DNA from 3 places in the Blautia sp. LMAG:36 genome. Region 2 is predicted to be linked to each of the others. Evidence: predicted binding sites of a transcription regulator. Region 2 holds the regulator's gene; each other region holds the start of a gene.
The links. The regulator NrdR, encoded in region 2, represses ribonucleotide reductase genes. The targets are predictions, from matches to a motif close to CACAANATNTTGTG.
Positions count from the first base shown of each region.

Region 1: CCC17_RS00500 (ribonucleoside triphosphate reductase) is a predicted target of NrdR. The motif match lies at 3,076-3,089, and genes of this name have one in related genera.
Region 3: nrdD (anaerobic ribonucleoside-triphosphate reductase) is a predicted target of NrdR. The motif match lies at 3,350-3,363, and genes of this name have one in related genera.

Region 1 is NZ_NALB01000003.1:55,067-65,670, forward strand. It holds gene glmM (phosphoglucosamine mutase) at 1-722, shown strand, start outside; gene CCC17_RS00490 (tetratricopeptide repeat protein) at 731-1,789, shown strand; gene hflX (GTPase HflX) at 1,791-3,026, shown strand; gene CCC17_RS00500 (ribonucleoside triphosphate reductase) at 3,241-5,613, shown strand; gene CCC17_RS00505 (ACT domain-containing protein) at 5,948-6,388, shown strand; gene CCC17_RS00510 (response regulator transcription factor) at 6,416-7,087, shown strand; gene CCC17_RS00515 (sensor histidine kinase) at 7,095-8,153, shown strand; gene CCC17_RS00520 (ABC transporter ATP-binding protein) at 8,340-9,107, shown strand; gene CCC17_RS00525 (ABC transporter permease) at 9,100-10,604, shown strand, end outside.
Region 2 is NZ_NALB01000003.1:726,569-737,172, reverse strand. It holds gene gltX (glutamate--tRNA ligase) at 1-480, opposite strand, end outside; gene acpP (acyl carrier protein) at 654-887, opposite strand; gene CCC17_RS03605 (FtsW/RodA/SpoVE family cell cycle protein) at 1,029-2,189, opposite strand; RNA gene ssrA (transfer-messenger RNA) at 2,306-2,651, opposite strand; gene efp (elongation factor P) at 2,912-3,469, opposite strand; gene CCC17_RS03590 (shikimate kinase) at 3,556-4,065, opposite strand; gene CCC17_RS03585 (YqeG family HAD IIIA-type phosphatase) at 4,062-4,568, opposite strand; gene CCC17_RS03580 (citrate/2-methylcitrate synthase) at 4,590-5,951, opposite strand; gene CCC17_RS03575 (aminotransferase class I/II-fold pyridoxal phosphate-dependent enzyme) at 6,199-7,416, opposite strand; gene gdhA (NADP-specific glutamate dehydrogenase) at 7,637-8,971, shown strand; gene nrdR (transcriptional regulator NrdR) at 9,163-9,612, opposite strand; gene CCC17_RS03560 (YlmC/YmxH family sporulation protein) at 9,751-10,005, shown strand; gene sigG (RNA polymerase sporulation sigma factor SigG) at 10,119-10,604, shown strand, end outside.
Region 3 is NZ_NALB01000003.1:66,335-76,938, reverse strand. It holds gene arcC (carbamate kinase) at 82-1,014, shown strand; gene nrdD (anaerobic ribonucleoside-triphosphate reductase) at 1,173-3,308, opposite strand; gene CCC17_RS00570 (hypothetical protein) at 3,508-4,023, opposite strand; gene asnA (aspartate--ammonia ligase) at 4,240-5,250, shown strand; gene CCC17_RS00560 (CBS domain-containing protein) at 5,299-5,733, shown strand; gene CCC17_RS00555 (amino acid ABC transporter ATP-binding protein) at 5,857-6,600, opposite strand; gene CCC17_RS00550 (amino acid ABC transporter permease) at 6,587-7,279, opposite strand; gene CCC17_RS00545 (transporter substrate-binding domain-containing protein) at 7,424-8,200, opposite strand; gene dapF (diaminopimelate epimerase) at 8,546-9,400, shown strand; gene CCC17_RS00535 (AzlD domain-containing protein) at 9,464-9,778, opposite strand; gene CCC17_RS00530 (AzlC family ABC transporter permease) at 9,768-10,487, opposite strand.

The sequences.
Region 1 (10,604 bases), 670 kb from region 2:
CCAACATCAACCGTGGCTGCGGTTCCACACACATTGAAGTTCTGAGACAGTTCGTGGTAGATAAAGGTCTGGATATCGGTTTTGCATACGATGGTGACGCAGACCGCTGTATCGCCGTAGACCACCGCGGAAACATCATTGACGGTGATAAGATCATGTATGTGTGCGGCAAATATTTAAGAGAGAAAGGCCAGCTCAACGGAAATACAGTTGTAACAACCGTTATGTCCAATCTTGGTCTTTACAAGTCTCTGGAGCGTGAAGGCATCGACTATGAGCAGACTGCAGTTGGTGATAAATACGTTGCCGAGAACATGATGGAAAACAATTACAGTATCGGTGGTGAACAGTCCGGACATATCATCTTCAGCCGCTATTCCGCTACCGGTGACGGGATCCTGACTTCTCTTATGATCATGGAGGCATGTGTGGATCAGAAGGCCACACTCTGCGACCTTGCAAAGGAGATGAAGGTTTATCCGCAGCTTCTCCGGAATGTGCGTGTTTCCGACAAGAAAACAGCACTGGAGAACGAAAAGGTAAAAGCAGCCATTGAGGCAGCCGCAGAGGCACTTGGTGATGACGGACGTATCCTGGTACGTGAGAGTGGTACAGAGCCGCTGATCCGTGTTATGGTAGAAGCGGGAACGGATGATCTCTGCCATAAATATGTAGATAGTGTTGTTGATGTGATGGAAGCCGAAGGGCTTGTTGTAGAATAAGGAATTCCATGAAAAAAACAAAGACCGTATTGATTCTTGCAGCCGTTACAGGAGTCTTGCTTCTGGGCGGCTGTGGCAGTGAAAAAACAAAAATATATGAACAGGCCGGAAAGGATCTTTCCCAGGGAAGCTACAAGTATGCCCTGGAGGAGTACCAGAGCTCTATCCAGAACGGAGTGAAGCTGGCACAGTCCTATCGCGGGGCAGGTATCGCAAGCTTGCGTCTTGGCAAATATGAGGATGCGGTGAATAGCTTCACGGAAGCTCTGAACTGCGATAAAGTAAGCAAAAGCCTTCGTAAGGATATCCTGTCCTACCGGGCTACTGCAGAGCTGAAGTCTGGAAAATACGAGGATGCCATGGCAGACTGCCAGACACTTGGAGAAGATTTTTCCATGGATGCAGGCAGTTATTTCCTCACCGGAAAGGTTGCCCTTGCCATGGATTCCTACGAAGAAGCCGCATCTAACTTCAAACAGGCCTATGGAGAAGATTCCACCTATGATATGGCGATCGAGATCTATGAGGCATATCTGGACAAGGATATGGAAGCGGACGGGACCAGATATCTGGAAGCTGCTCTTTCTTCTGAGGCCAAGGATGCCCAGGACCACTGTGACAGAGGCCGTGTCTACTATTATATGGAAGACTACAGCAACGCAAAAAAAGAGCTTCTGGAAGCAACCAAGAAGGATAATACGGAAGCATTGCTTCTTCTGGGAATGGTATATCTTGCCCAGGATGATGTGGAAAATGCCCAGGCAATGTACAAGCAGTATATTTCCGCAGTGGGTGATTCCGCCAAGGGCTATAATGGTCTGGCACTGTGCGATATCCGAAGCGGAGATTATGATTCCGCTCTTGATAACATCACAAAAGGCCTTCCGACAGCTACCACAGACGAGATGCAGAGTCTTCTGTTCAATGAGATCGTAGCCTATGAAAAAAAGCTGGATTTTGCTACTGCACTGACCAAGGTCCAGGAATATATTGAGATGTTCCCTGAAGATTCCGCTGCAAAAAAAGAGCGGGCTTTCCTGAAAACCAGAACGTCTTCGGAGGGCTGATATGGAATATTTTGAGGAAATACAGGACAGGGTTATCCTGATCGGTGTCCAGGCAGATCGGGGGGATGACATGGAGGAATCCCTGGATGAGCTTGGAGAACTTGCGGCTACGGCAGGTGCGGCGGTTGCAGGCAGGATCATTCAGAATCGTGAGGCCGTACATCCGGGTACCTATATCGGAAAAGGCAAGATCGAAGAGGTAAAAGGTCTTCTCTATGCCCTGGATGCCAATGGTGTGATCTGTGACGATGAGCTTTCTCCTGCCCAGATGAATAATCTGGAGCGGGAGCTGGAGTGCAAGGTTATGGATCGTACCCTGCTGATCCTTGACATTTTTGCGAAGCGTGCCGTCACAAGTGAAGGCAAGATCCAGGTAGAGCTTGCACAGCTTCGTTACCGGTCTGCACGTCTTGTGGGACTACGTTCTTCTCTTTCGCGACTTGGAGGAGGAATCGGAACCAGAGGCCCTGGTGAGAAAAAGCTGGAGACAGACCGTCGTCTGATCCGGAACAGGATTTCCGCACTGAAGCAGGAGCTTTCCCAGGTGGAAAAGCACAGAGAGCTGATCCGTTCCAGAAGAGCTGTGGGAAATCTGAAGACAGCAGCCATTGTCGGTTATACCAATGCAGGAAAGTCAACGCTTCTGAATACACTGACAGGCGCCTCGGTGCTTTCGGAGGATAAGCTGTTTGCCACACTGGATCCGACTACCCGTCTTCTGACGCTGGATGACGGACAGCAGCTTCTTCTTACGGATACCGTAGGCTTTATCCGCAAGCTTCCGCACAATCTGGTGGAAGCCTTCAAGAGTACTCTGGAGGAAGCCAAATATGCGGATTATATCATTCATGTGGTAGATGCATCCAATCCTCAGGCGGAGGTGCAGATGCATATCGTATATGAAACCCTGAAAGAGCTTGGTGCCCTGGGAAAAAAGACGATCACACTTTTTAACAAGCAGGACCGTGTTTCCGGGGAGAGCTTTCGGGATCTCCGAGCAGACCATACGCTGAAGATTTCCGCACGGACAGGAGAGGGGCTTGAGGAATTTAAGCAGCTTCTTTCTGAGATACTGGCAGAAGGACAGATTTATATGGAACGGCTTTTTCCTTATTCGGAGGCCGGTCAGATCCAGCTGATCCGTGAGTATGGACAGCTTCTTTCGGAAGAGTATACCGAAGGAGGGATTGCTGTAAAAGCAAGAGTTCCGCGGGAAATCTATCCGAAAGTCACATAATGTTAAAATATCTACTCAGTACCATATATAGTACCGTGAACAAAACGGGCACTATATATGGTACTTTTTATGTTGACGCAAAGAGGCGTGTCTGATACAATAAGCCTACAGCGCTTTGAACACAGATTGTGAAACGGAGTGTGTTCGTAAGCAGGCAAGTGAGGCGGAATGGAATATCCGCTTATAAATAAATGCATGAGGGAGGCATTTTCTTATGTTTCAGGTAGTAAAAAGAGACGGTGAATTAGACGAATTTAAAATGGGGAAGATCACCGCGGCAATTGACAAGGCATTTGATGCCAAAGGTAAGAATTACAGTTCGGATATGATCGATCTTCTGGGACTTCGTGTTACAGCGGATTTTCAGAATAAGATCGAGAACAACCGGATTTCTGTTGAGGATATCCAGGACAGTGTGGAGAACGTACTGATCCAGGCCGGATATTCTGATGTTGCCAAGGCGTATATCCTTTATCGTAAGCAGCGTGAGAAGATCCGCAATATGAAATCCACCATCCTTGACTATAAAGAAATCGTAAACAGCTATGTAAAGGTTGAGGACTGGCGTGTAAAGGAGAACTCAACGGTTACTTATTCTGTAGGAGGTCTGATCTTAAGCAACTCCGGAGCAGTTACCGCAAACTACTGGCTGTCTGAGATCTACGACAACGAGATCGCAGATGCACACAGAAATGCAGATATCCATATCCATGATCTGTCCATGCTGACCGGTTACTGTGCAGGCTGGTCCCTGAAGCAGCTGATCCGAGAGGGACTTGGTGGTATTGAGGGTAAGATCACTTCTGCACCTGCAAAGCATTTAAGTGTACTCTGCAACCAGATGGTAAATTTCCTGGGTATCATGCAGAACGAGTGGGCGGGCGCACAGGCATTTTCATCCTTTGATACTTATCTGGCACCTTTTGTAAAGGCAGACAACCTTTCCTATCCGGAGGTTAAGAAATGCATTGAGTCCTTTGTATATGGCGTAAATACTCCAAGCCGCTGGGGCACTCAGGCACCATTTTCCAACATTACACTGGACTGGACCGTTCCGGACGACCTTGCAGAGCTTCCGGCTATCGTAGGCGGCAAGGACATGGATTTCAAATATAAGGACTGTAAGAAAGAAATGGATATGGTCAATAAGGCATTTATCGAGACCATGATCGAGGGAGATGCCAACGGACGTGGATTCCAGTATCCGATCCCGACCTACTCCATCACAAAGGAATTCGACTGGTCTGATACCGAGAACAACCGTCTTCTCTTTGAGATGACTTCCAAGTACGGTACTCCGTATTTTTCCAATTATATCAACAGTGATATGAAGCCAAGCGACATCCGCAGCATGTGCTGCCGCCTCCGCCTGGATCTCCGTGAGCTCCGCAAAAAGAGTGGGGGATTCTTTGGCTCCGGTGAGAGTACAGGCTCTGTAGGCGTTGTTACCATCAATATGCCGCGTATCGCATACCTTTCCAGAACGCCGAAGGAATTTTATCAGCGCCTGGACCACATGATGGATATCTCCGCAAGATCTCTTCATATCAAGAGAGATGTGATCAGTAGGCTTCTGGATGAGGGACTGTATCCGTACACGAAGAGATATCTTGGAAGCTTTGACAATCATTTTTCCACCATCGGTCTTGTGGGAATGAACGAAGCGGGCTTAAATGCCTGCTGGCTGAAAAAAGACATGACAGATCCGGAAACCCAGAAGTTTACAAAAGAGGTTCTGGAGCATATGAGAAGCCGTCTTTCAGACTATCAGGAGCAGTATCCGGGAGAGCTTTTCAACCTGGAGGCAACACCGGCAGAGTCCACTGCATACCGTCTTGCCAAACACGACAGAAGCCGTTATCCGGATATCAAAACAGCAGGAAAAGAGGGCGACACTCCGTATTACACAAACAGCTCTCATCTGCCGGTTGATTACACTGCGGATATTTTTGACGCACTGGATATTCAGGACGATCTGCAGACTCTGTATACTTCAGGAACCGTATTCCATGCATTCCTTGGGGAGAAGCTTCCGGACTGGAAGGCAGCGGCAGCGCTGGTACGTAAGATCGCAGAGAATTATCGCCTGCCCTATTACACCATCTCACCGACCTATTCCGTATGTCAGGAGCATGGCTACATCAGCGGCGAGCATTTCACCTGCCCGAAATGTGGAAAGAAGGCTGAGGTTTACAGCCGTATCACAGGATATTACCGCCCTGTACAGAACTGGAACGATGGTAAGACCCAGGAGTACAAGAACCGTACCCTCTATGATATTACCCATTCCCAGCTGAAAAAGGTCCACACCAGTGTGATGACCATGAAGGGTGACGAGGTGGAGATCCAGCCTGTAGAAACTCATAAATATCTTTTTACGACTAGCACTTGTCCGAACTGCCGTATGGCAAAGAAAATGCTGGAAGGCGAAGAACTGGAGATTATCGATGCTGAGCAGAATCCCGAGCTTGTCAAGCAGTATGGGATCCGTCAGGCGCCGACGCTTGTCATTACTGACGGGGCGAAGGTTAGGAAGTATGTGAATGCTTCTAATATACAGAAGTATGTAGACGAAGAGTTGGATTGAGTTTTTTGCCAAAATAACTGTAAGTAAAAAATGGATGGCTGGACGCATGTCTGTTGGATGTGTGTCTGGCCTTTTTTATATTGGGAATTTTATGTTATGATATTTTATGTTTGAGATTTGGGGCCTGGAAAAGATGGTTGACATTTCATGTCGAGATGGGTATACTTATACCTAAATTTAATGATTAAAAGCGTTACGCTTTAACGTATGAATGTATACGCGAAACGCTCCATCCCGGAAGGGCCCCGCTGGGGAAGGGATTCACTTCCACCAAATTTCATGCTAAAATAAAAAAAGAAAATAAAAAAGAATAACAGAAAAGAGGAAAATTATTATGGTAAAACAGAACATCGTCTTCGTAGAAAACACTCCAGGCAGTCTTCAGAAAGTTACAAAGATTCTTGCAGAGAATCAGATCGATATCTACGGTTTCGGCTGCTTTGACGCACCGGAGTTTGCAAACTTCCGTATGGTATGCGACAATCCGGAAAGAGCAGATGAGATCATGGCTGAGCATGGATACATGACTCGTATCACACAGGCTATCTTGGTAGACCTTCAGGATGAGATCGGTGGGTTAGACAAGCTTCTTAGTGTCATGGGCGACAGCAACGTAAACCTTCATTACATCTACACCTTCTTCCACAGAGGCCTGAAAGTTCCGGTAGCGATCATGCACTGTGAGGATCTTCTGGTTGCAGAGAGTGTTCTCCGTAACAATGGATTCCAGGTTCTGAACCGCCTGGTAGATCCGGATGGAGAAGCAGAGGCGTAATCAATCGCATAAAAGGGACAAACAGGAATGAAGTATCGTATTTTTATTGTAGAAGATGACGAAACAATCGCGAATCTTCTGAAAAAGCATCTCAGTTCCTGGGGATATGACGTTTTTCTGGCTGAGGATTTTTCCAATATACTGCAGGAATTTGCGGGGAAAGATCCTCAGCTTGTTCTTCTGGATCTGAAACTTCCATTTTATAATGGCTTTCACTGGTGTGAGGAAATCCGAAAGGTTTCCCAGGTGCCGGTGATCTTCATCTCCTCCGCAGCGGATAACATGAACATGGTCATGGCCATGAGCCGTGGAGCCGATGACTTTATTGCCAAGCCTTTTGATATGGACGTACTGGTGGCCAAGATCCAGGCAATCCTCCGCAGAACCTATTCCTTCGGAAACCCGGGAAATGTCCTGGAACATAAAGGCGCGGTTCTCAATCTTTCCAGAGCGACACTGACCTGGAACGGGGAGGAGACAGAACTGACCAGAAATGAACTGCGTATCTTGGAACTGCTTTTTTCCCAGGCAGGGAAACCGGTATCCAGAGATGCCATTATGACAAAACTGTGGGAAAGTGACAGCTTTGTGGATGACAACACCCTGACCGTAAACATTACACGCCTTCGCAAAAAACTGGAGGCGGCAGGCCTTGTGGATTTTATCATCACGCGAAAAGGTCTTGGATATATGGTGTGAGGTTTTTATGGAATCATTTCGAGCATATTTAAAACAGACAAAAATTTTTTTCATCGCCTGTGTTTTTATGGCGGCTGTGTCGACAGCAGTGATCTGCCTGTACCAGCTTCCCCTGGAGGCGGCGGTCTATCTGGCAGTTCTGTGGCTGGGAGCAGGAGCTGCCGTTTTTTTATACGGTTATGCCTGTTACAGACAGAAGGTGCAGAACTTAATCCTGGTGGAAAAAGCTCCGGAGATTAATCTGGGCCGGCTGGGCGAGACCACCGATGAGGTGGAGCTTCTTTACAGGGATATCATCCGGAAACTGGACGGCATGCGGATGGGTGCGGAGACAGAACGGCAGCGTTCTCTGGAAGAAATGACCGATTACTACACTATGTGGGCACATCAGATCAAGACGCCGATCTTTGCTCTACGCCTGCTGATTCGGGAGGAGCCGGAGGAGAACCGGGAGTCCCTGGCACAGCTTTTTCGCATTGAACAGTATGTGGAGATGGTGCTGGGCTACCTTCGCACGGAGGACATGTCCGCCGATCTGAAGCTGACCCGATGCTCGCTGGATCGGATCATCCGGGAGCAGATCCATAAATACGCAGGGATCTTTGTGTCAAAAAAGCTTTCGTTATCATATGAGGGGACAGATGCGATCGTTCTTACCGATGAAAAATGGCTTGGTTTTGTCATTGGACAGATTCTTTCCAATGCATTGAAATATACAAGAACGGGCGGCATTGAAATCTGGCTGGAGGATGAGCGTGGAAACAGGGTATCTGAGGATCCAAATTTGAAGCAGAATACGGCCCCGGGGATTTGTAATACGGCCCCGGCAACTCTGGTCATCGCAGACTCCGGCATCGGAATCCAGCCGGAGGATCTTCCGCGCATCTTCGAAAAAGGCTACACAGGCGTCAATGGACGGGAGGACAACCGTGCTACCGGGATCGGTCTGTATTTAAGCCGGAAGATCCTGAGAAAACTGGGTCACGAGATCACTGTGGATTCCCAGGTGGATAAAGGCACGGAAGTTCGGATGAGCCTGTGGAAAAAAGATCTGGAGATGTATTAACCTTACACAAATGTAAGCTTCCTCCGTAAAATGTAAGCCACTTCGATGGCAGCCGCCGGAGAATTTTCTTATACTGAAACCATAACATAGCGTTTCGGGTAATTCTTACATCAGGTTCGATTGCTTTAGAACATGATGCACGACTCCCTGGATCGCTGTAAATACAGATAAGAAAGGAATTAGCGTATGGAATTACTGGAAGTAACAAATGTAAAAAAGATATACAGCACCCGCTTCGGCGGAAATAAAGTGCAGGCACTTTTCAATGTGACATTTTCGGTGGAAGAAGGAGAATATGTGGCGATCATGGGAGAGTCCGGTTCCGGAAAAACAATACTTCTGAATATTCTGGCAGCCCTGGACCGCCCCACATCCGGCGAAGTGCTTCTGGAAGGAAAAAGCATTACTCACCTGACAGAAAAAGAAATTTCCGCATTCCGTCGGAAGAACTTAGGCTTTGTGTTCCAGGATTTCAATCTTCTGGACACCTTCAGCCTCCGGGACAATATTTATCTTCCTCTCGTGCTGGCAGGGGAAGATTATCAGGAGATGGAGCAGAAGATCCGTCCCATTGCAAAAGCCCTTCACATCAACCAGCTTCTGGAAAAATTCCCCTACGAGGTTTCCGGCGGACAGAAGCAGAGAGCAGCAGTTGCAAGGGCACTGATCACAGATCCGAAGCTGATCCTTGCGGACGAACCGACCGGAGCCCTGGATTCCCGTGCAGCCTCCGATCTTCTTTCCATGTTCAATGAGGTAAATCGGGAAGGCCAGACCATTCTCATGGTAACTCACAGCGCGCAGGCCGCCAGCCACGCATCCAGAGTACTTTTTATCAAGGATGGCGAAGTGTTCCACCAGATCTACCGTGGCACAAAAACAAGACAGGAAATGTACCAGATGATTGCAGATACCCTGACGATCCTTACGACAGGCGGTGAGACCTATGCGTAAAGGAATGTTTGGAAAACTGGCAGTGCAGAACATCCGGAATAACCGGAGCACCTATGTTCCCCATATGCTTACCTGCATTTTCTGCATTGCCATGATGTATATGATGGAATTTCTGCGGGACTGTCCCACATTGGAGAAAGCAGTGCCCCAGGCAGCAGAAGTGAGGATGATCGTAGGAACCGGTGAAGTGGTTGTTGGAATTTTCTGCGTTATCTTTCTGATCTACAGCAACAGTTTTCTCATGAAACACAGACAGAAAGAAATCGGGCTTTACAACATTCTGGGACTGGAAAAAGGCCATATCGGAAAAGTGATGTTTCTGGAAACAATCATGACTTCGCTGCTTTCTCTGACGGCAGGGATCGGGATTGGCATCCTTGGAAGCAAGCTCTCCCTGCTTTTGCTTTTCCGTTTTCTTCATGTTCCGGCAGTGCTGGGATTTTATGTTTCCATTACAGGAATCCTGTTTTGCATCGCAGGATTTGGAGGGATTTTTCTTGTTATTCTGGCACTGAATCTTACCAGAGTAAGGATGAATAACCCCATAGAACTTCTGAGAGGCGGAAACACAGGAGAGAAGGAGCCCCGGGCAAAATGGCTCATGGCACTTCTGGGGATGATTTCTCTTGGAGTGGGATATTATCTGGCAGTAACCACGGAATCCCCAATCCAGGCAATTTTCATTTTTCTTCTGGCAGTGATTCTGGTTATGGCAGGAACGTATCTTCTTTTTACCGCAGGAAGCATTGTAATCCTGAAACTTTTGCGAAAGAACAAAAAGTTCTACTATAAAACCGGCAACTTTATCAGTGTCTCCGGCATGATCTATCGTATGAAACAAAATGCGGCAGGCCTGGCCAGCATCTGTATTTTAAGTACAGGAGTGCTCCTGCTTCTTTCTATGACTGTGTCGCTGTATTTTGGAATGGGTGACATCATGGTGAACCGGTATCCTTTTGATACGGATGCCAGGATTTCGGGCATCAGCCAGGAACAGAGTGAACAGATTCAGAAAGTTTTTGCACAGGCAATCAAAAATGATCAGGTGCCGGCAGAAAAAACAGTGGACGAAACTTATCTCGAGATCGGCTGCAGGCAGGAAAAAAACGGTATTATGATCGGACAGGCTTACAGTTACTCAGAAGATGGAAAATCCGTAGATCTGTATACGATCCGTCAGTCTGAGTATGAGAAACTTACCGGTGAAAAAACAGATCTTCACGACGGCGAGATCTTTGCCTGGTATCCGTCTGAAAAGGAAAAAGACATATTAAAAATTGATGACCGGGATTTTGCAGTAAAAAAATGGCTGGAAAAAGCACCTTTAAGTGCCATGAACAATCTGGTATCCAATATGGCGGCAATTGTTGTGACGGATTCCGATTTCGAGTATATTGACGGGCTTCGGACAAAGATGTATGAAGGTCTTGATGCCTACGAGGCTGGAAAAGATCTCACAGTTCATTTGGGTGTAGATATCCGTGGCAGCGGGGAGGA
Region 2 (10,604 bases):
TGGCATATTAAAGCGGATAACATGCGGCTCACCTGCATCCAAACGGCGCTGAACCTCTTCCTTGGAAAGATGGAGACATCTCTTGTCATAAATAGAGATCTCCTTACCTGCAACAGTACGTTTCATGCTTTCCAGTTCTTCCTTGCCGCAGAAGCAGTAATATGCATCTCCCTGCTCAATAAGCTGTTTGGCATATTTCAGATACATGCCTGTTGCCTGACGCTCGCTCTGTACATACGGGCCAAATCCGCCATCCTTGTCCGGTCCCTCATCATGGAGAAGTCCTGTTTTCTCAAGAGTACGGTAGATGATATCTACAGCTCCCTCCACATAACGTTCCTGGTCTGTATCTTCAATACGGAGGATAAAATCTCCGCCTTCATGTTTTGTGATCAAATAAGCATAAAGAGCTGTTCTTAAATTACCCACATGCATTCTTCCTGTAGGGCTCGGTGCAAATCTTGTTCTGATCTTTGTCATTTCTTTTCTCCTCGTTTTTGTTGTTTCTCTTTATAGGTGCTATTATATACCCAAATCCTTCAAAATGTCCATAGGTTTTCCGGCGGAATACCCTACCATCCCTCTCATGTATCTTCGCATATACAAAAAAATCCTCTGAGACACTGTCGTCCCAGAGGATCCTAGATTTCTGCTTATGCTTCTACGCCTTTGTTCTTAAGATAATCGATCACATCTCCAACTGTGTTCAGATCTGTAAGCTCCTCTGCCGGGATCTCAACATTGTACTCATCCTCAAGAGCCATGACCAGTTCAAACAGGTCAAGAGAATCTGCACCAAGATCATCCTTGAAAGATGTCTCCGGTGTGATTGTAGATGCCTCACAATTTAACTGCTCTGCAAGCATTTCTTTCATTTTTTCTAACATGTCTTATTCTCTCCTTTAATCGTTACAGATCGAATCTGTTTCCTCTTTTTGAGCAAAGTATATAGTCTGCAAAAACAGTTGTCAAGAGGATTTTCCCAAAAAATGGCTCCAGAGCAAAAATATTTTGATTTTAAAACTATTTTACTCTTGAAATTTTATCTGACGGGCCACGCTGAGAGCTATTGCCATCTCCAGCATCAGGAACACAATGGACGTTCCTCCGTAACTGATAAAGGGCAAGGTAACACCTGTATTGGGCATCAGATTCAATACAACAGCAATGTTAAGGATCACCTGCAGCGCAATATGTATAAAAATCCCGGTAACGATCAGTGAGCCAAACAGATCCGGTGCATTCTGCGCAATAAAAAACAACCTGTACAAAAGATATCCGAACAGGATCAGTACAAAAATCCCTCCGAAAATTCCAAGCTCCTCACAGATAATGGAAAAGATCATATCATTTTGTGCTTCCGGAACACTTCCAAGCTTCTGGATACTATTTCCAAGCCCGCGGCCAAAAAGCCCTCCGGAGCCAATGGCATACAATGCCTGCAGCGTCTGATAACCGCCTTCATCGGAATATTTCTCAGGCTGAAGCCATACAAGTACTCGCATAACACGGAAGCTGTCACTATTCTTGGTCGTCGCAACCAGAAAAAGTACTCCGATCACAATAAGGATCACTCCTGCCGCTGCCACAGCAATAAACGGACGCATATCCGGATGTGCCACAAACACCATTCCAACTGTTATTCCCAGAATGATCATGGCTGTACTCAGGTTATCTGTAAGTATATAAGCCGCAAGCGCAAGTCCTGCCCCCGGAAGTCCCAGAATCATACAGCTCTTTAAAGTTTTCACCTTTCGTCCCATTTTTCCGATCATGTAAGCCATCATGATAATAACCGCGATCTTTGCCAGCTCGGCAGGCTGAAAGTTGATCGGTCCGATATACAGCCATCTGGTAGCACCATGAGAGGAATGTCCCAGCGGAGTCCGCACAAGTCCCATAAGGATCAGCGAAGCCACATACAACGCAGTTGTAAAAGGAAGAAGGATATGATAATCCAGTATTTTTGAAATAAATAACGCTCCGATCAGACATGCTGCACTGATCAGTGCCTGTTTCTTAAAATAAAACATATCGTTGCCATAATTCACTTCTGCCATATATGAACTGGTGCTGTAAAGCATGACCAGTCCAAAGCACACCAGCAGTACAATAACAGCTACCAGATTATAATCATAATAATCAGATTTCTTATTCTGCTTTTTTCTGTTAAGCAGAGTTTTTTTCATTCTATCACCATCGCTTTCTGTATCTGCGAAGAATTTCCTGATATCCACGAGTAATAAAGAAAGTAAAAAAAATTCCCGGAAAGCCGCATAAATGCTGTCTTTCCGGGACGTTCCATAAATGGACCTGAGGGGAATCGAACCCCTGTCCGAAAGCCTATCCCTTAAGGCATCTCCCATCACAGTCGCTGATTTAACATTCCCTCAGCAGTACGCCCACCGACAGGCTTACTGCTTCAGTAGCTTCATGATACATCTACCGGGGCAAAGCTTACCCGGCAAGGTTTCTCACATGGTCGACGCCAGATTCCCGATGTGTAAGTGCAACGGGGCTGACGAGCAGCTTAGGCTGCTAACGCTAACTTTTCGTCTGCGTTTATATTTAGTTCCCGGTTGGTACGCAGTCCAGGAGTCTGCGGATGGCTTCCCTAACTTCAAAGCCCCCGTCGAAACCAGTACAAGCCCTTAAAAGACTTCTGTGACAGGATCATTTCCGGTCATCTCTGGTGGACAGACGAACTTCTTAGTCAGTTTTTTGACTGGGTTTAATTATACCAGAATGATTTTTCGTGTCAAGGATATTTCAAAAAAAGTCCAGACTGTACCGTTTTTCTTACCTGTACAGTCTGGAATATGCATTCAAACTTTGGTATTTTAAATACTGTCAAAATGATCTTTTAATTTTATGGCACAAAAAAACCCGCTTACGCGGGTTTTTTGCTGCATTATACACGTGAGAGATACTCACCTGTTCTTGTATCGATCTTCAGTTTGTCGCCCTGGTTTACGAACAGAGGAACCTGAACCTGTGCACCTGTCTCAACAGTTGCCGGTTTGGTAGCACCCTGTGCTGTATTTCCTGCGAATCCTGGCTCTGTCTCAATAACCTCAAGCTCTACAAAAAGAGGTGGCTCGATTGCGAATACCTCTCCGTTATGAGAGCAAACCTTAACCATCTCATTATCCTTAACAAATTTCAGAGAATCGCCAACCTGCTCCTCTGTAAGACCAACCTGATCATATGTCTCTGTATTCATGAAGTAGTATAAACCACCATCCTGATACAGATACTGCATATCTACACGCTCAATACGTGCTGCCGGGAATTTCTCTGTAGGACGGAAGGATTTCTCTACTACAGAGCCTGTGATAATGTTCTTGTATTTTGTTCTTACAAAGGCTGCGCCTTTTCCTGGTTTTACATGCTGGAATTCAACGATCTGACATACGTTTCCATCAATTTCAAGTGTGATACCATTTTTGAAATCACCTGCTGAAATCATAAATATTTCCTCCTTAATATATGCGGTTCTTTTTCGCTATGGATTATTCTATAATACCTTTTGCCATTTTTCAACTGTTTTTTTGTTTAAGCCTTCAATTTTTCTTCAATTTCTGCGATCAGCTCATCAAAAGGCTTCACTCCTGTGACAACTTTAATGTCCGCAAACTTCTCATAAACCGGATCTCTCTGTTTCAGAAGTTTCTTGATCTTCTCTTCTTTATTCTCAGTTCCTTCCAATGTGGGATTGTTACTTCCTTCCAGACGTTTGATCAACGTTGCAGCAGATCCCTTCAGATAGATGATCGTTCCCATACTCTGGAGATATTTCTGGTTCTGCTCCTGAAGAGGCAATCCCGCACTTACAGAGATTACCTTCCGTTCGCTGTCTGTGGACAGTTCCTTGACTGCCATAGTCTCCAGCGCACGGTAAAATGCTTCTCCAAAGCGTTCAAATACCTCCTTTACTGACATGTTCATTTTTTTCACGATCAGTCTGTCCACGTCAATAAACGGAAGCCCCAGGTCCTTCGCCAGTCTCTTTCCAACTCGTGTCTTTCCTGAACCCATAAAGCCGATGATTACAATATGGTTCATGAATTCTTTCCCTCCTCTTTTTGGTAAAAATGTAATACTATTTTTTCCAGATATCGCTTCAGTACGATCTGGATCTCCTCTTTTGGATGAATCGGTTTCACAAGGATCGTCCGGATCCCTGCTCTCTTTGCTCCATAAATATCCGTAAACAACTGATCTCCTATAAAGATCGTCCTGTCAAGATCGATTCCGATCACCTGGCAGGCTTTTTTATAATTTTTCACAGCCGGTTTATGGGCATTTTCTATAAAATCCCCCTCTACTGCTTTGGCAAAGGGCTCCACACGAGGTTTCTGGTTATTGGATACAAAGCAGTATCGAAACCCGAGAGCCCTCAGCTTTTCAAACAGTTTCTTTGCCCGGTCATCTGCCGGTGCACCGTGGGGAACAATGGTATTATCGATATCAAAGAGCAGCCCTCTGTATCCTTCTCTGTAAAGCTTCTCATAATCGATCCCATACGCAGAATCCAGATATTCATCCGGAAAAAAGCATCTGAACATCTATTCCACCTCAGTCCTTTCCTATCGCTCGCAAAGAGGAATATACTCTGCTTCCGGAAGGACATTCTTATATGCGGGACGGATGATCTTATCCACATTGATAAGCTCTTCCATACGATGTGCGCTCCAGCCTACGATACGTGCAATAGCAAACATCGGTGTGTAAAGCTCCAGCGGCAGATCCAGCATGCTGTAAACAAATCCGCTGTAAAAATCCACATTGGCACTGACACCCTTATAGATCTTACGCTCCTCTGCGATAACCTTTGGTGCAAGACGCTCTACTGCAGCATACAGCTGATAATCCTTCATTCTGCCCTTTTCTCTTGCAAGCTGTTCCACATAGCCTTTAAAGACTTCTGCACGTGGATCTGAAACAGAATAGATCGCATGTCCCATACCATAGATCAGTCCACGTTTATCAAAGGCCTCTTTATGAAGAAGCTTCTTAAGGTATGCACTGATCTCCTCTTCATCACTGTAGTCATGTACGTGTTTACGCATATCGTTAAACATTTTTACGACTTTGATGTTGGCACCGCCGTGTTTCGGGCCTTTCAGAGAACCTAGTGCTGCCGCGATCGCAGAATACGTATCTGTCCCGGAAGAGGAAACCACATGTGTAGTAAAAGTAGAGTTATTACCACCGCCATGCTCCATATGAAGGATCAGAGCAATATCAAGGATCTCTGCCTCCAGTGCCGTATACTTCTTATCCGGTCTTAACAGACGCAGGATATTCTCAGCTGTGGAAAGCTCCTTTTTAGGCTGATGGATATAAAGACTCTCGCCTTTCTCATAGTGGTTATAGGCCTGATATGCATAAACAGATAACAGCGGGAAAACGCTGATCAGGTTGATACACTGACGGAGCACATTCTCCAGTTCAATATTATCCGGGTCTTTGTCGTAGGAATAAAGTGTCAGCACGCTTCTTGACAGAGCGTTCATAATATCTCTGGATGGTGCCTTCATAATGACATCCCTTACAAAATTCCGCGGAAGCATACGCTGGTTCGCAAGAATCCCGGAAAATCCATTCAGTTCTTCCTGATCCGGAAGCTTTCCGAAAAGAAGCAGATAGGTTACTTCCTCAAAACCGAAGCGCCGGTCATTGATAAAACCATTTGTCAGATCCTTAATGTCATACCCGCGATAAGAAAGCTTACCTGCGCAGGGAACCTCTTTTCCGTCCACGATCTTCGTTGCCTGGACATTGGAGATCTGGGTCAGTCCTGCAAGGACACCCTTTCCATTCAGGTCACGCAAGCCTCGCTTGACATCGTATTTGCCATATAAAGACAGATCCAGTTTGTCATTCTCACGACAGATCTGGGTAAGTTTCTCAATCTCAGGTGTCACTTTCATGTTGAATTTGCTCATCAGTTATTTCCCCTTTCGATTTCTGTTTTATTGCTGTTCGATAACGGTCCCTCCTCATTCCCCTCTCAAGCAATTCTGGTCTTATTTGTATATCCCGGCGTAGCTGGCCGGGATATTTCAGATATATTATAACATTTTTTTCGGTTCCGGTCTATGCCGAAAATATAACCGAATATCTGCTTTACAGTTTATCGGTTATGAGCAGGCAGCGAATGCGGATCGCAAATCTCTTCTTGTCTATCTGCGATCAGCCCTGCTTATATGTAGCAAAGAACTCTTTCATCTTCTTCATTGCCTTGTCAAGCTGGCGGATATCCGGCAGATAAACAATACGGAAGTGATCCGGCTGGTTCCAGTTGAATCCCTTGCCCGGAACAACAAGCACCTGTTTCTCATGAAGAAAATCCAAAGCAAACTGTTCATCATTGAAAATATTGAATTTCTCAGTATCGATCTTCGGGAATATATAAAATGCCGCATGTGGTTTTACAACGGAAATTCCCGGAATATCATTCAGGGCCTTGTAAATAAAGTCTCTCTGCTCATAAACACGTCCGCCCGGCTGCGTATATTCATTGACACTCTGATATCCGCCAAGTGCAGTCTGTACAATGGACTGTGCCGGAACATTTGAACAGAGACGCATGGAAGAGAGCATATTGATTCCCTCTATATAACCCTTCGCCTTACTTTTTGCACCACTTAAAATCATCCATCCGATGCGGAAACCTGCGATCATATGAGACTTGGACAATCCTGAAAATGTTACACAGAACACATCGGGTGCAAGGGATGCAATCGATGTATGTTTATATCCATCCATAACAAGACGGTCATAGATCTCATCAGAAAAGATGATCAGCTCATTTTCTCTTGCAATGTCTGCAATCTGTTCCAGGATCTCCTTCGGATATACTGCACCTGTAGGGTTATTGGGATTGATGATAACGATCGCCTTGGTCCTTGGTGTGATCTTGCTCTTGATATCCTCAATATCCGGATACCAGTCAGACTGTTCGTCACAGATATAATGAACTACATTTCCGCCTGCCAGTGTTGCAGTAGCTGTCCACAGCGGATAATCCGGAGCCGGGATCAGGATCTCATCCCCGTTATCAAGCAGCGCCTGCATACAGAGGTTGATCAGTTCACTGACACCATTTCCCGTATAAATATCATTAATGGTAACTCCCGGGATCCCGCGAAGCTGTGCATACTGCATGATCGCTTTTCTTGCAGAAAAAATGCCCTTGGAATCGGAATATCCCTGGGAAGTACGAACATTACTCAGCATATCCAGGATCACTTCCTGAGGTGCTGAAAACCCAAATGGATACGGATTACCAATATTCAGCTTCAGAATCTCCATTCCATCTTCTTCCATTCTGGCAGCCTCATCCACAACCGGTCCGCGCACATCGTACAGCACGTTGTCAAGCTTTGATGATTTCCCGAATGTTCTCATAAAAACCACTCCTCTTCTAATTTTCACTATTATTTAACCATTTTAATTTCATAGTCAAAAAATATTTATTCTATATCATCTCACATTTAGGCTTTCAACGCAAGAAATAAAAATTTAAAAAAATCAAATTTAGCACTTCCCTTTTTTAGCATGTTAATGTATAATAGCACTCGAATTTAGTTTTCAACGCAATTTAATATGTGATGAGGAGGAAACAACAATGTCTTACACAGAAGAAGTTTATGAAAGAGTTGTAGCACAGAATCCTGGCGAGCCAGAATTCCATCAGGCAGTTAAGGAAGTTCTCGATTCCCTTAAAGTCGTAATTGACAAAAATGAGGAAGAGTATCGTAAACTTTCCATCCTTGAGCGTCTTGTAGAGCCAGAGAGGATCATCTCCTTCAAAGTACCGTGGATCGATGATAACGGAACTGTACAGGTTAACAAGGGATATCGTGTTCAGTTCAACAGCGCCATCGGACCATACAAAGGCGGCTTAAGATTCCATCCTTCTGTAAATCAGGGTATCCTGAAATTCCTTGGTTTTGAGCAGACCTTTAAAAACTCTCTTACAGGCCTTCCGATCGGCGGTGGAAAAGGTGGCTCCAACTTCGATCCTAAGGGTAAATCTGACAGAGAGGTTATGGCATTCTGCCAGAGCTTTATGACAGAGCTTTGCAAATATATCGGCGCAGATACAGATGTTCCGGCTGGTGACATCGGTGTCGGCGGACGTGAGATCGGTTATCTCTTCGGACAGTATAAGAGAATCCGTGGCCTTTATGAGGGTGTCCTTACAGGAAAGGGTCTTTCCTTCGGAGGTTCCCTGATCCGTACAGAGGCTACCGGTTACGGTGTTGTATACATGCTCAACGAGATCGCCAAAGCTCACAATGATTCTGTAGAAGGAAAAACAATCGTTGTAACAGGTTCCGGTAATGTAGCTATTTACGCTGTTGAGAAAGCTACTCAGCTTGGTGCCAAGGTTGTTGCAATGAACGACTCCAACGGATATGTCTACGATCCGAACGGAATCAACCTTGACGTCGTAAAGGATATCAAAGAAGTAAAACGTGGACGTATCAAAGAATATGCAGACCGTGTTGAGGGTGCTACCTACACTGAGGGACTTGGCATCTGGAATATCAAATGTGATATCTACCTTCCATGCGCTACTCAGAACGAGCTTGGTCTTGACGGAGCTAAAACACTGGTTGCAAATGGCTGCAAATACGTCGTTGAAGGTGCAAACATGCCTACTACTCTTGATGCAACAACATACCTTCAGGAGAACGGTGTTCTCTTCATGCCTGGTAAAGCCGCAAACGCTGGCGGTGTTGCCACATCTGCACTTGAGATGAGCCAGAACTCCATGAGACTTTCCTGGACAAGAGAAGAGGTTGATGAGAAACTCCACAACATCATGATCGATATCTTCCACAAAGCTGATGACGCTGCTAAACGTTACGGTATGGAAGACAACTATGTTGTAGGTGCAAACATCGCCGGCTTCGAAAAAGTTGTTGACGCTATGAAAGCTCAGGGTATTGTTTAATTAAGTTTCCTGAATCATTAATGTATATTTATAGCAGGGACCGCAGAGGATTTTTCCCAGGCGGTTCCTGTTTTTTTGTATCCACTTTTACGATCTCTGAAAAATCGAACATTCATGTTTCAAAAAAGGCCGGTTGTCTTTTGACAATCGGCCTGAAATCTCCTGCATTTGCGGTCTATTCATTTAATCTCTTAATTGATCAGCTTCTTCAGCTCATCCATAAAGGTACTGACATCTTTAAACTCTCTGTATACAGACGCAAAGCGTACATACGCCACCGCATCCAGATCCTTCAGATGCTCCATAACGATCTCTCCGATCTTGGTACTGCTGATCTCACGGTCTTCTGACCGGAAAATATCTCCTTCTATGGAATCGATCATCTCTTCCACTCTCTCAATGGGAATGGGGCGCTTATAGCAGGCACGAAGAACACCATCCTGGATCTTGGAACGTTTATAGCTTTCCCGGTTCTGATCCTTCTTGATCACAGTCAGCGGAATCGTTTCCACCTTCTCATAAGTTGTAAAACGCTTTCCGCAGGCATCACAGAGACGGCGGCGGCGGATGGAATTGGTATCCTCTACAGGTCTGGAATCTACAACTCTTGTATTATCCTGGTTACAGAACGGACATCTCACGGAACTCTCCCCCTTTCCGGATCAGTAAATCATTACTAAATTCGTTTTTATTATAAAATAAATGCACATAATGTGTCAATAATCGGACTTGCATAAATTTTACAGATTTTCCATAAAATCATACCAGGTGATGAATTTATGCGCATCTGTGAGCTGAAACAAAAAGAAGTGATCAATATCCATACCTGCCGCAGTCTTGGCTGCCCTCTTGATGTGGAATTCTGCTGTGAAACCGCACGTCTGAAAGCCCTGATCATGCCGGAACCGGGAAAATTTTGCTGGTGTTTTTCCAAAGAAAATGAATATTCCATTCCATGGGACTGCATCCGCCAGATCGGCGAAGATATCATCCTTGTTGATTTCCGTAATGAAAAACTGCTGTCCGGAGAATAAATACCTCCTTATTGTCAAGGCCCTTTATTTTTTATATTTTCCCTGAAAAAGTATATTTCAACCGCCCTCTGAGAATCATCTTAATGTACTGACAAGACAAGGAGGATTCTAAGATGGCACTGAATAAAGTTGAAATCTGCGGAGTAAATACCTCAACCCTTCCCGTTCTCGATCAGGAAGAAAAGGCGGAGCTCTTTAAAAGAATCAAAGCTGGCGATGAAGAAGCCAGGGAATTGTACATCAAAGGCAATCTGCGGCTTGTTTTAAGCGTGATCCGGCGTTTTCAGAACAGCAGTGAAAATCCGGATGACCTTTTTCAGATCGGCTGCATCGGCCTGATCAAAGCGATCGATAATTTCGACACCACTCTTCAGGTAAAATTTTCCACCTATGCAGTTCCCATGATCATCGGAGAGATCCGAAGATATCTCCGTGATAACAACAGCATACGGGTCAGCCGTTCTCTGCGGGATATCGCTTACAAAACCATCTATACCCGGGAAAACTATATGCGGCAGCATCTCAAAGAGCCTACCATTGCAGAAATCGCTGATGAGATCGGTATCGACAAGGAAATGATCGTCTATGCCATGGATGCG
Region 3 (10,604 bases), 660 kb from region 2:
CGTGCATCGTTTTCGATGTACTCGTTACTGAATACAGTAACTGATTTCATTCCAATTTTTAAGAGAAACGAGGTATTTCCTATGAGCGAAAAAACCGTAGTAGTTGCATTAGGCCACCGGGCACTTGGCACCACACTTCCAGAGCAAAAAACAGCTACAAAACTCGCAGCGAAGGTAATCGCAGATCTGGTAGAGGAGGGAACCCGCGTAGTGATCTCCCACAGCAACGGTCCGCAGGTAGGGATGATCCACACCGCAATGAATGAATTCGGTAAGGCACATCCTGATTATACATTTGCACCAATGTCCGTATGTTCCGCCATGAGCCAGGGTTATATCGGCTATGACCTTCAGAACGCCATCCGTGCTGAGCTTATCTCCAGAGGGATCTACAAACCGGTCAGCACAGTTCTGACACAGGTTGTCATCGATCCATACGATGAAGCATTTGCAGAGCCGGAGAAGATCATTGGACGTGTTCTTAACGCAGAAGAGGCCGAAGCTGAAGAAGAAAAAGGAAACTTTGTCACAAAGGTGGGCGAGGGCCAGTACAGACGTATCCTTGCAGCACCGAAGCCACAGAAGATCGTAGAGATTGAAACCGTAAAGGTCCTCTCTGCAGCAGAGCAGATCGTCATTGCCGCAGGCGGTGGCGGAATCCCGGTTCTTGAGCAGGGAACTCAGCTGAATGGTGCCAGCGCCATCATCGAGAAAGACCTGGCAGCAGGACTTCTTGCAGAAGAACTGAACGCTGACACTCTGATGATCCTTACAAGCGTCGAGAAAGTAAGCCTTGACCACAATACGGATCACGAATCTTATCTGGATACTATTTCCACAGAAGATGCCAAGAAATATATTGCCGGCAAACAGTTTGCGGCAGGCTCCATGCTTCCTAAGATCGAAGCAGGTGTTTCCTTCGTGGAGAAGGGAACCGGACGCCGTACCATCATCACAGACATGGCCCATGCAAAAGACGGCTACCGTGAGAAGACCGGAACTATCATTAAATGATCATTTTACGGACTCAGAATACAAAGTGAACTATAAAACTTCACTTTACATAAAAATATCCCGCAGACGGCTGCTGGTCTTACCGGCAGCTCTGCGGGATATTTTTATATTATCTGGCTGTCCGATCACTGTTCCACAGTTGATCGGACAGCTAGCATTTACATAGATTTTCGCTCAGCGATCTCAGCCATCTTCGCCTCATTCAGGCGGGTATCTCCATGGACACGGCTGTAGGAAAGATATCCGTTCATACGGTCGATCTTGGTCAGGTTTCTGGAACCGCAGACAGGGCATACATCCATCTCCAGTTCCTCATGACCACAATCGTCACAGTATGCAAGAGAAAGGTTCACTCCCTCATAATATCCCAGATCCATGGCTCTGCGGATCAGTGTACGGATAGCTTCCTTATTGTAGCCGATCGGATAACGTACATACTGAATCTTACCGCCATTGCAGAGCTCCCAGAAACGTCCCTCCAGATCCTGTTTCTCGATCGGAGTCACATCCTCTGTTACATGGCAGTGGAAGCTGTTGCTCACATATGGTCTGTCAGAAACGCCCTCAATGATTCCATACATCTTACGGAACTGCTCTACCTGCAGGCCACAAAGACTCTCTGCCGGTGTTCCGTAGATCGCATAAAGATAACCATCTTCCTTCTTGTACTGATTTACCTTGTCATTGATATATTTCAAGACCTCCAGAGCAAACGCCCCATCCTCGGCAATGGATTTGCCATTGTAAAGTTCCTGAAGCTCATTTAACGCTGTGATACCGAAGGAAGCTGTCATAGGCTTCAGGATCTTGCCAATCTTTTCATTCGGTTTCAGATGTCCGCCGTAGAAACCGCCTTCACAATATGCAAGCGGGTTGGTGGATGCACGCATCTGTCCCAGATATTCGTAAGTGCGAATATGCAGGTTACGGATCATTTCCAGATAGAAATCCAGAACCTCATAAAAATCTCTGCTCTCCGCTCTGGCTTTTGCAAGGATCATCGGAAGATGAAGGCTTACCGCACCAATGTTAAAACGTCCCACAAAAACAGGCGTATCATTCTCATCCGCCGGCTCCATACCGCCACGCTCATACCACGGACTTAAGAAAGCACGGCATCCCATCGGGCTGATGACCTTCTTGTATTTCCTGTACATACTGGAAATATAGCCTGCGCCGGACATAGACAGCCAGTCCGGATACATGGTTTTGGAGGAACACTCCACACCAGCCTCAAAAATATCCTCACAGCACTTTCCTGGACCATGGATCTCTTTGTCATAAAGGAATACGATCTTCGGGAAAAGTACCGGTTTCTTGTGTCCGGCCTTACCCTGTCCTCCCTGATGGACCTCAAGAAGGGAAATCGTACACATCTTCTCAAACTGCTCGGTTCCGAGACCAAGTGTCACCGTAACAAACGGATAATCACCTCTGGAAGAACCGACGGTATTCAGCTTGTACTCAATTCCCTGCCAGCCCTGGTCATAATCCCTGCGGACCTTATCAAGAGCATACTCAATAGCTCTCTCCTCACGGCCACTCCAGCTCTCGTCCGAGTATTTCATAAATTCGGAAATATATTTATCATAGCTCTTCTTTGCATACGGTGCCAGGATCTTATCAACCTCCGGCACTGTAAAGCCACCATACTGCTGTGCTGCTGTACTGAGAATGATATCCCCCATAACATCAAAGGCTGTATCCAGAGTCTTCGGCTCGTTATACCAGACATTACCCATCTCAAAACCGCCACTTAAAACAGCTGCCACATCGAACAGACAGCAATTCATGGTATCCAGACGTGCAGACTGGTCATGAATATAAATGTAGCCGTCCTTACATGCCTGAAGCTCATTACGGTTCATAAAAAACTTCCGATAGAGTTCCTTGTTCAGCTCATTAAAGATCAGGCTTCGTTTCGTGGCAACAAGGGCGCTGTCTGTATTGGCATTACTTTTATCACCGATATAACGGATCGCCTGACTCTTGGTATAGACATCATCCATCATATGGATAAAATCCAGCTTGTAATTCCGATAATCACGGTAGCTCTTGGCAACTGCCGGATTCACACGCTCCAGAGCCCCCTCCACGATATTGTGCATCTCCTGGATCTCAATCTCATTCTTTCCAAGGGAATCCGCATGCTCCTGGGCAAAACGGCAGATAAAATCCTTCTCCTCGTCTGAAAAAGTATAAAGAATACGCTCTGCGGATTTGTTCACGGCAGCCACGATCTTCTGCGGATTAAACTCCTCTCTTGTCCCGTCTTTCTTGATCACATATAACATTTCTCATCCCTCCCTGTGCTATATATAAGTCGCTATGCAAATACTATATATAGTACCTATATCCTCTATATATTGTTTTTCATCTATATGTTGTGCTAGGCATGAGTATAACACAGCTGAGGAGAAAAGAAAAGGGATATTTCTGTATACACGAAAATACAGACACTTAGCACTGCCTGATCTCACTGCAGAAATATTCTCACAAATTCGTTCCGATCCAGTCTGCAATAAAATCCCATAATTTCGGAAGCAGCATGGCCAGTGTCACTATAAACCATATGATCCAGCCTGCCCCGCTGCTTTTCTGATCTTTTTTTTGCTGTTTTTTTCCCTGATCTAAAACTTCTGCACGATTTCTGCCCACCGTTGTTTTATTCCTGGTATTAACTGCCGCTGCAGTCTTACGTCCGGCTGCTGCACCTGTATTCCGGCTTCCGGTTAGATTCCGATTCAAATCGGTATTGCGGCTTGCATTCGTATTCCGGTTTGCGTTCGTATTCCGGTTTACGTTTCCGTTATGTTGTGTTGTTTGATCAGCATCCTGTCCATACTGCCGCATCATATCCCGCACTTTGGCGGAAGCATGTTTATAATGTATCTCACGGGGCTCATTCAGATGATATAACACCTCATCATTTCTGTAAGGCATCCCACATAATGAACACCTGCCATTTACAACCTTACCCCCACAAACCTGACACCTTTGACCTGCCATAAGCTCCCTCCATTCTATCCGTTAAAACGGATATTTATATTTCCATCGTAAACATAAGCATTCTTTTTTCAGTATATCACACCAGGCATTTAATACCCAGTATTTTTCTACGATACCCCAAAAGTCTTCCCCTCTCATTATATTGCCACTCCACCCATTTTCTGTTATAATACCCCACAGAGCAATAAGCCTAAAAATCATCAGGAGGAGCCGATAATGAATACAATCACAATCCCCGCAACCTATCATGCAGACCTGAACCTCCATGACACACAGATTGCGATCAAAACAGTAAAAGATTTCTTCCAGCAGACACTCTCACAGAAGCTGAACCTTCTTCGAGTATCCGCTCCAACATTTGTAGCACCGGAATCCGGCCTTAACGACAACCTTAATGGTGTAGAGCGCCCGGTAAGCTTTGATATCAAGGCTATCGAAGGAAGCAACGCCGAGATCGTACACTCCCTTGCCAAATGGAAACGCTACGCACTGAAAAAATACGGATTTTCTCACGGAGAAGGTCTTTACACAGATATGGTAGCCATCCGCCGGGATGAAGATCTGGACAATATCCACTCTGTTTACGTAGACCAGTGGGACTGGGAAAAGATCATCTCCAAAGAAGAACGTTCCATGGAGACTCTCAAGGAAACCGTACGCACCATTTACAGTGTCCTTCGTAAAACCGAGAAATACATGGCTGTACAGTATGACTACATCGAGGAGATCCTTCCAAAGGATATCTTTTTTATCACAACTCAGGAGCTTCTTGACATGTATCCGGACTGCACACCGAAGGAACGTGAATATCGAATCACCCGTGAAAAGGGTGCTGTCTTCCTTATGAAAGTCGGCAAAACCCTCACCAACGGCGAGCGCCACGACGGACGTGCCCCGGACTATGATGACTGGGAACTGAACGGTGATATCCTCGTATACTATCCGGTACTTGACATTGCCCTTGAGCTTTCCTCAATGGGAATCCGTGTTGACGAGGACGCACTTGACCGCCAGCTCACCGAAGCAGGCTGTGATGACCGAAGAGAGCTTCCATTCCAGAAAGCAATCCTGAACAAAGAGCTTCCGTACACCATCGGTGGTGGTATCGGACAGTCTAGGATCTGTATGTTCTTCCTTCGTAAAGCACACATCGGAGAAGTACATGTCTCTCTCTGGCCGAAGGAGATCACAGATGCTGCAGAGACACACGGACTTCAGCTTCTCTAAAACAGCCTACAGATTTATTTATAATTTTTGCGGAAATGAGGTAATAACGTGAACATTCTGTTTTTTCTGATTCCCAAAAGCGAAGTAGCCTACATCTTTGAGGATGAAACTCTTCGCCAGACCCTTGAAAAAATGGAGCACCGCAAGTACTCCTGCATTCCTATCCTCACCATGGACGGCAAATATCTCGGCACCATCTCAGAGGGAGATCTCCTCTGGGGCATGCGCCGTGCAGATATCCACGACATCAAGGAAACAGAAGGAATCCCGATCATGGCGATTCCACGCCGTGCCACCTACAAACCGGTCCATGCAGATTCCAATATGGAAGATCTCCTGGATCGTGCCATTAATCAGAACTTCGTACCGGTGGTAGATGACCAGGGCTCCTTCATCGGGATCATAACCAGAAAATCTATCATCAAATACTGTTACAACGAAATAAAAGCCGCACAAAAAACTGCCGGTGAAGAAATCCACTGAGCAGCGGAAAGAAAAAAGATTTTTTTGCAACTAGCACTACAAAAAACGGATGCTTTATCTCCTGCAGCATTTCCACAGGAGGATAAAGCATCCGTTTTTAATATTCTTATATTTATAATGTCATTATAATGTCTTTGAAAGAAACTCTCGAAGTCTCTTATTCTTTGGATTTGCAAAAAATTCCTTAGGAGAATTTTCTTCCTGGATCTTTCCTTCATCAATGAAGAGGACTCTGGTTGCCACCTCGCGGGCAAAGCCCATCTCATGAGTTACCACAACCATGGTCATGCCGGATCTTGCAAGCTCCTGCATCAGTTCCAGGACCTCTCCTACCATCTCCGGATCAAGAGCAGATGTAGGCTCATCAAACAGCATCACGTCCGGGTTCATGGCAAGAGATCTTGCAATGGCGATACGCTGCTTCTGACCGCCGGAAAGCATGTCCGGATAGGAATCTGCCTTATCCGGAAGACCTACTCGCTCCAGAAGCTCCAGTGCCGTTTTTTCAGCCTCTTCCTTACTCATAAGATTCAGAGTCACAGGTGCGAGCATAATGTTCTCTTTTACTGTCTTATGTGGAAAAAGATTAAACTGCTGGAATACCATTCCGATCTTCTGACGATGACGGTTGATATCCACCTTGGAATCTGTGATGTCGGTTCCCTCAAAGAGGATTTTTCCCCCGGTCGGCTCCTCAAGGAGATTCAGGGAACGGAGGAATGTAGATTTACCACAGCCGGATGGTCCGATAATGGCTACTACTTCACCTCTGCGGATCTGTGTGGTGATCCCGTTGAGAACCTGATTGCCGCCATAGGCCTTTTCAAGTCCCTGTACATCCAGAAGCACTTCATTACTTACGCTCATTGGTTCTCAGCCTCCTTTCAAGTCTTCCTACCAGATAGGTAAGGAAGCAAACGATCACAAGATAGATCGCAGCTACTACCAGCAGCGGGAACAGTGCACTGTAGGTCTGGCTTCGGATAATGTCTCCGCCACGGGTCAGATCCATAAGTCCGATATAACCACTGATGGATGTCTCCTTCAAAAGTACGATCAGCTCGTTTCCAAGGGCCGGCAGGATGTTCTTGACCGCCTGCGGAAGAATGATCTTGATCATAGTCTGTGTATAGTTAAGACCCAGGCTCCGTCCTGCCTCAAACTGTCCCTGATCAATAGACATGATACCGGAACGGACGATCTCAGCCACGTATGCAGCAGAGTTCATACCAAAGGCGATAATGGCAACAACTATCTTACCCGGATCTATGGTTGCAAAAATAACATAAAATACGATCAGCAGCTGTACCATCGTTGGGGTGCCACGGATCACAGTCAGATAAACACGACAGATCACATTAAGGATCTTAAGCTTACCTGTCTTATCATGTGTAGAACGGACAATAGCAATGACAAATCCCAGAAAAATACCAAGAAGTACAGCAAAAAAAGTAATGATGATGGTATTTTTCAGACCGGACAAAATGAACTGCCAGCGATTGTCGTCCAGAAAGTTAAACTGAAACTGTTCAATAAGACTCAAAATTTCCACCCTTTCCAAAACTACAGGTTCCGAAATCCGGAAAACATACCCGGATATCCGGAACCTGATCATTCGCTACTGAACCCTGCAACGAATATCTGTTTCTCAGCTTATCCGTTCAGAATCCTCTGATTTCTCTGTGCAAAATTATTTCTTTACAATAACAACCTGCTCTGCAGTTGTGTACGGATCAGTGAAATCAACGCTCTTTTTACGATCCTCTGTTACTGTCATTCCTGCAGCACCAAAATCAGCTTTTCCGGATTTAACAGAATTTACGATCGCATCAAACTCCATATCCTCGACCTTCAGCTCATATCCAAGCTTGTCGCAGACAGCCTGAGCGATATCAACATCAATACCTACGATCTTATCTCCGTCATAGTATTCGTATGGCTGGAAGGTTGCGTTTGTTGCCATGGTAAGAGTTCCCTTGGAGTGATCTGCATCCTTAGGAGTCTCATATGGTGTCTTACCTGCATCATCACCGATATAGTTATCTCTGATGGAATCCAGAGTTCCGTCATCCTTCAGAGCCTTCAGAGCCTCGTTAAACTCTTTGGTAAGGTCTGCATTATCTTTGGAAAGACAGATTGCATACTCCTCTTTATCAAAAATATCCTCAACGATCTCAAGATCATCGTTTTTCTCAACAAATTTCTTGGCAGGCTCGCTGTCGATCACTACGCAGTCAATCTTACCCTGTTTCAGAGCCATAACAGCGTCATTACCTTTGTTGTATCTCTCTACTGTTGCGTCTTTAACCTCTGTAGCGTCTGCATCACCGGTTGTTCCAAGCTGAACACCGATCTTCTTACCCTCCAGATCATCTGCGCTCTTGATCTCATCTGCTGCAAAAACAGCGGATGTCATAGAAACTGTCATAGCTGCTGCAAGTGCAAGTGCCATAAATTTTCTCTTCATTTTTTCTTCCTCCTGAATTCTATGTACTTTACGTTAACTGTCTCTCTGCTTCTGTCAGTCCAATTCGTAATGTACAGCATAATTATACATCTCCATGCATATTACTTTGTTTTATGATACCATGTTTCTGACAAAATGCAAGCATATAAAACCCATAAATCCGAAAATCCACCTGTAATTTATGGGAATTTCACAGGGAAAATTCACTTTTCGATAACAATTGTTCAGTATACTATACTATTAAAGGCAACAAATGGAAAAAACCTGCGTGTTTTTTTCATGTGGGTCTTGTGCTCCAACAGAAAAAACAAGTATAATATTCAGAAACAAGAGGAGGCTACTATTATGAAATTCACGAAAATGCACGGCATTGGAAACGATTATGTATATGTAAACTGTTTTGAGGAGACTGTTAAGGATCCGGCCGCAGTGGCAAAATTTGTCAGCGACCGTCATTTTGGCATTGGTTCCGATGGTCTGATCCTGATCCGCCCGTCTGAGATTGCAGACTGCGAGATGGATATGTACAATCTGGACGGCTCTCAGGGTGCCATGTGCGGAAACGGTATCCGCTGCGTTGCCAAATATGTCTACGACCACGGCATCGTGGACAAAACTTCTTTAAGCATCGCCACAAGAAGCGGTATCAAATATGTGGATCTTACTATCCGCGACGGCAAGGCCTCCATGGTAAAAGTCAACATGGGCTCCCCGATCCTCACTGCAAAAGAGATCCCGGTGGTTGCCGAAACCGAACAGGTGATCGACGCTCCCATCACCGTCGACGGAAAAGAATATCACATGACCGCAGTTTCCATGGGTAATCCTCATGCCATCATCTACGTAGACGATGTGAACAGCCTTGACCTGGAAAAGATCGGCCCGTCCTTTGAAAATCACGTATGCTTCCCGGACAGAGTCAACACTGAGTTTGTTCAGGTGATCGACCGCCACACCGTAAAGATGCGTGTATGGGAGCGTGGCTCCGGAGAAACCCTTGCCTGCGGCACAGGCGCCTGCGCAGTTACGGTAGCTTCCATCCTCAATGACAAGGTTGACGGCAGCAAACCGGTTACTGTACAGCTTCTTGGCGGAGACTTAAACATCTCCTGGGAAAGAGATGAAAACCTTGTATATATGACAGGACCTGCAACTACGGTGTTTGACGGAGAGATCGATCTTGGATTTTTAGGTGAATAAATGAAAAAGGAGGGAGCTTTTCGAAGCTCCCTCCTGCGTATTATATTTCCGCATATCCCCTCTTCAAATAAATACCAGAACCCTCTCCACGATAAACACCGCCGCACATGCCAGCAGGGCTACTGTGATCAGGCTTTTTTCCTTATATGCAGCAATAAGTGCTACCAGGAAACCTGCTGCACCGGAGATGATGCTGTCTGTGGCCTTCAGGATGGCCGGGAAGGTCATGGCTGCCAGACAGGCATATGGCACATAATACAGAAAGGACTTGATAAACGGGCTTCTGATCTCGTTTTTTGCAAGAGCAAGGGGCAGCATACGGATGAGATAGGTGACAATTGCCATCACCAGGATATAGAGATATACATTATGACTCATGAACGGCTTCCCCTTTCTCTTCCAGCGGGCAGAAATAAGCCGCCAGGCCTGCTACCAGAAGTGTTGTGATAATGATCATAAATCCGGATGATACCTGTTTTAACACCGGTGTCACCGCAAAAACAGTGCTGACTGCCATAGATGCCGCAACAACCCCAAGAACCGGTCTGCTCTTTTTGGACGGCGGGATGATGATGGCCAGGAACATTCCGTAAATGGCAACGCTCAACGCACTAAGCATAAAATCCGGCAAAAGGCTTCCGGAGATTCCTCCTGCCAGAGTTCCAAGAGTCCATCCGGGAATTGCCACGCACATGGCTCCGTAATTATAAAATACACTGACCTTTCCCTCCTGAGCCGCACTGATCCCGAAAATTTCATCGGTGATACCAAAAGCAGCGATGTATTTCAGGATACCGGACTCCTCACGCCGGAATTTCTGGGACAGGGAAAATGACATCAGGCAGTATCTCAGGTTGATGATCAGCTGGGTCATTGCCATCTCCCACATGGAGCCTCCCGCAAAAATAATGTCCAGTCCCGCAAACTGACCGGCCGATGTCAGGTTGGTTAGGGAGATCAGAACTGCCTGCCAGATACTCAAGCCGCCGGCAACAGCCATCATGCCAAAGGTAAAGGATACCGCAAAATATCCAAGAGCGATGGGAACTCCATCCTTCATACCTTTTCTGAAACTTTCTCTTTTCATCGATTTCCTCCATTATATGTACATTCTGTTATAAAACGCAACTATGAAAAGCACCTTTGCAGGCTTCTCCGATCTGTGCAGCGATCACCAGCGTCTCGTCTTACAGCGATCCAATAA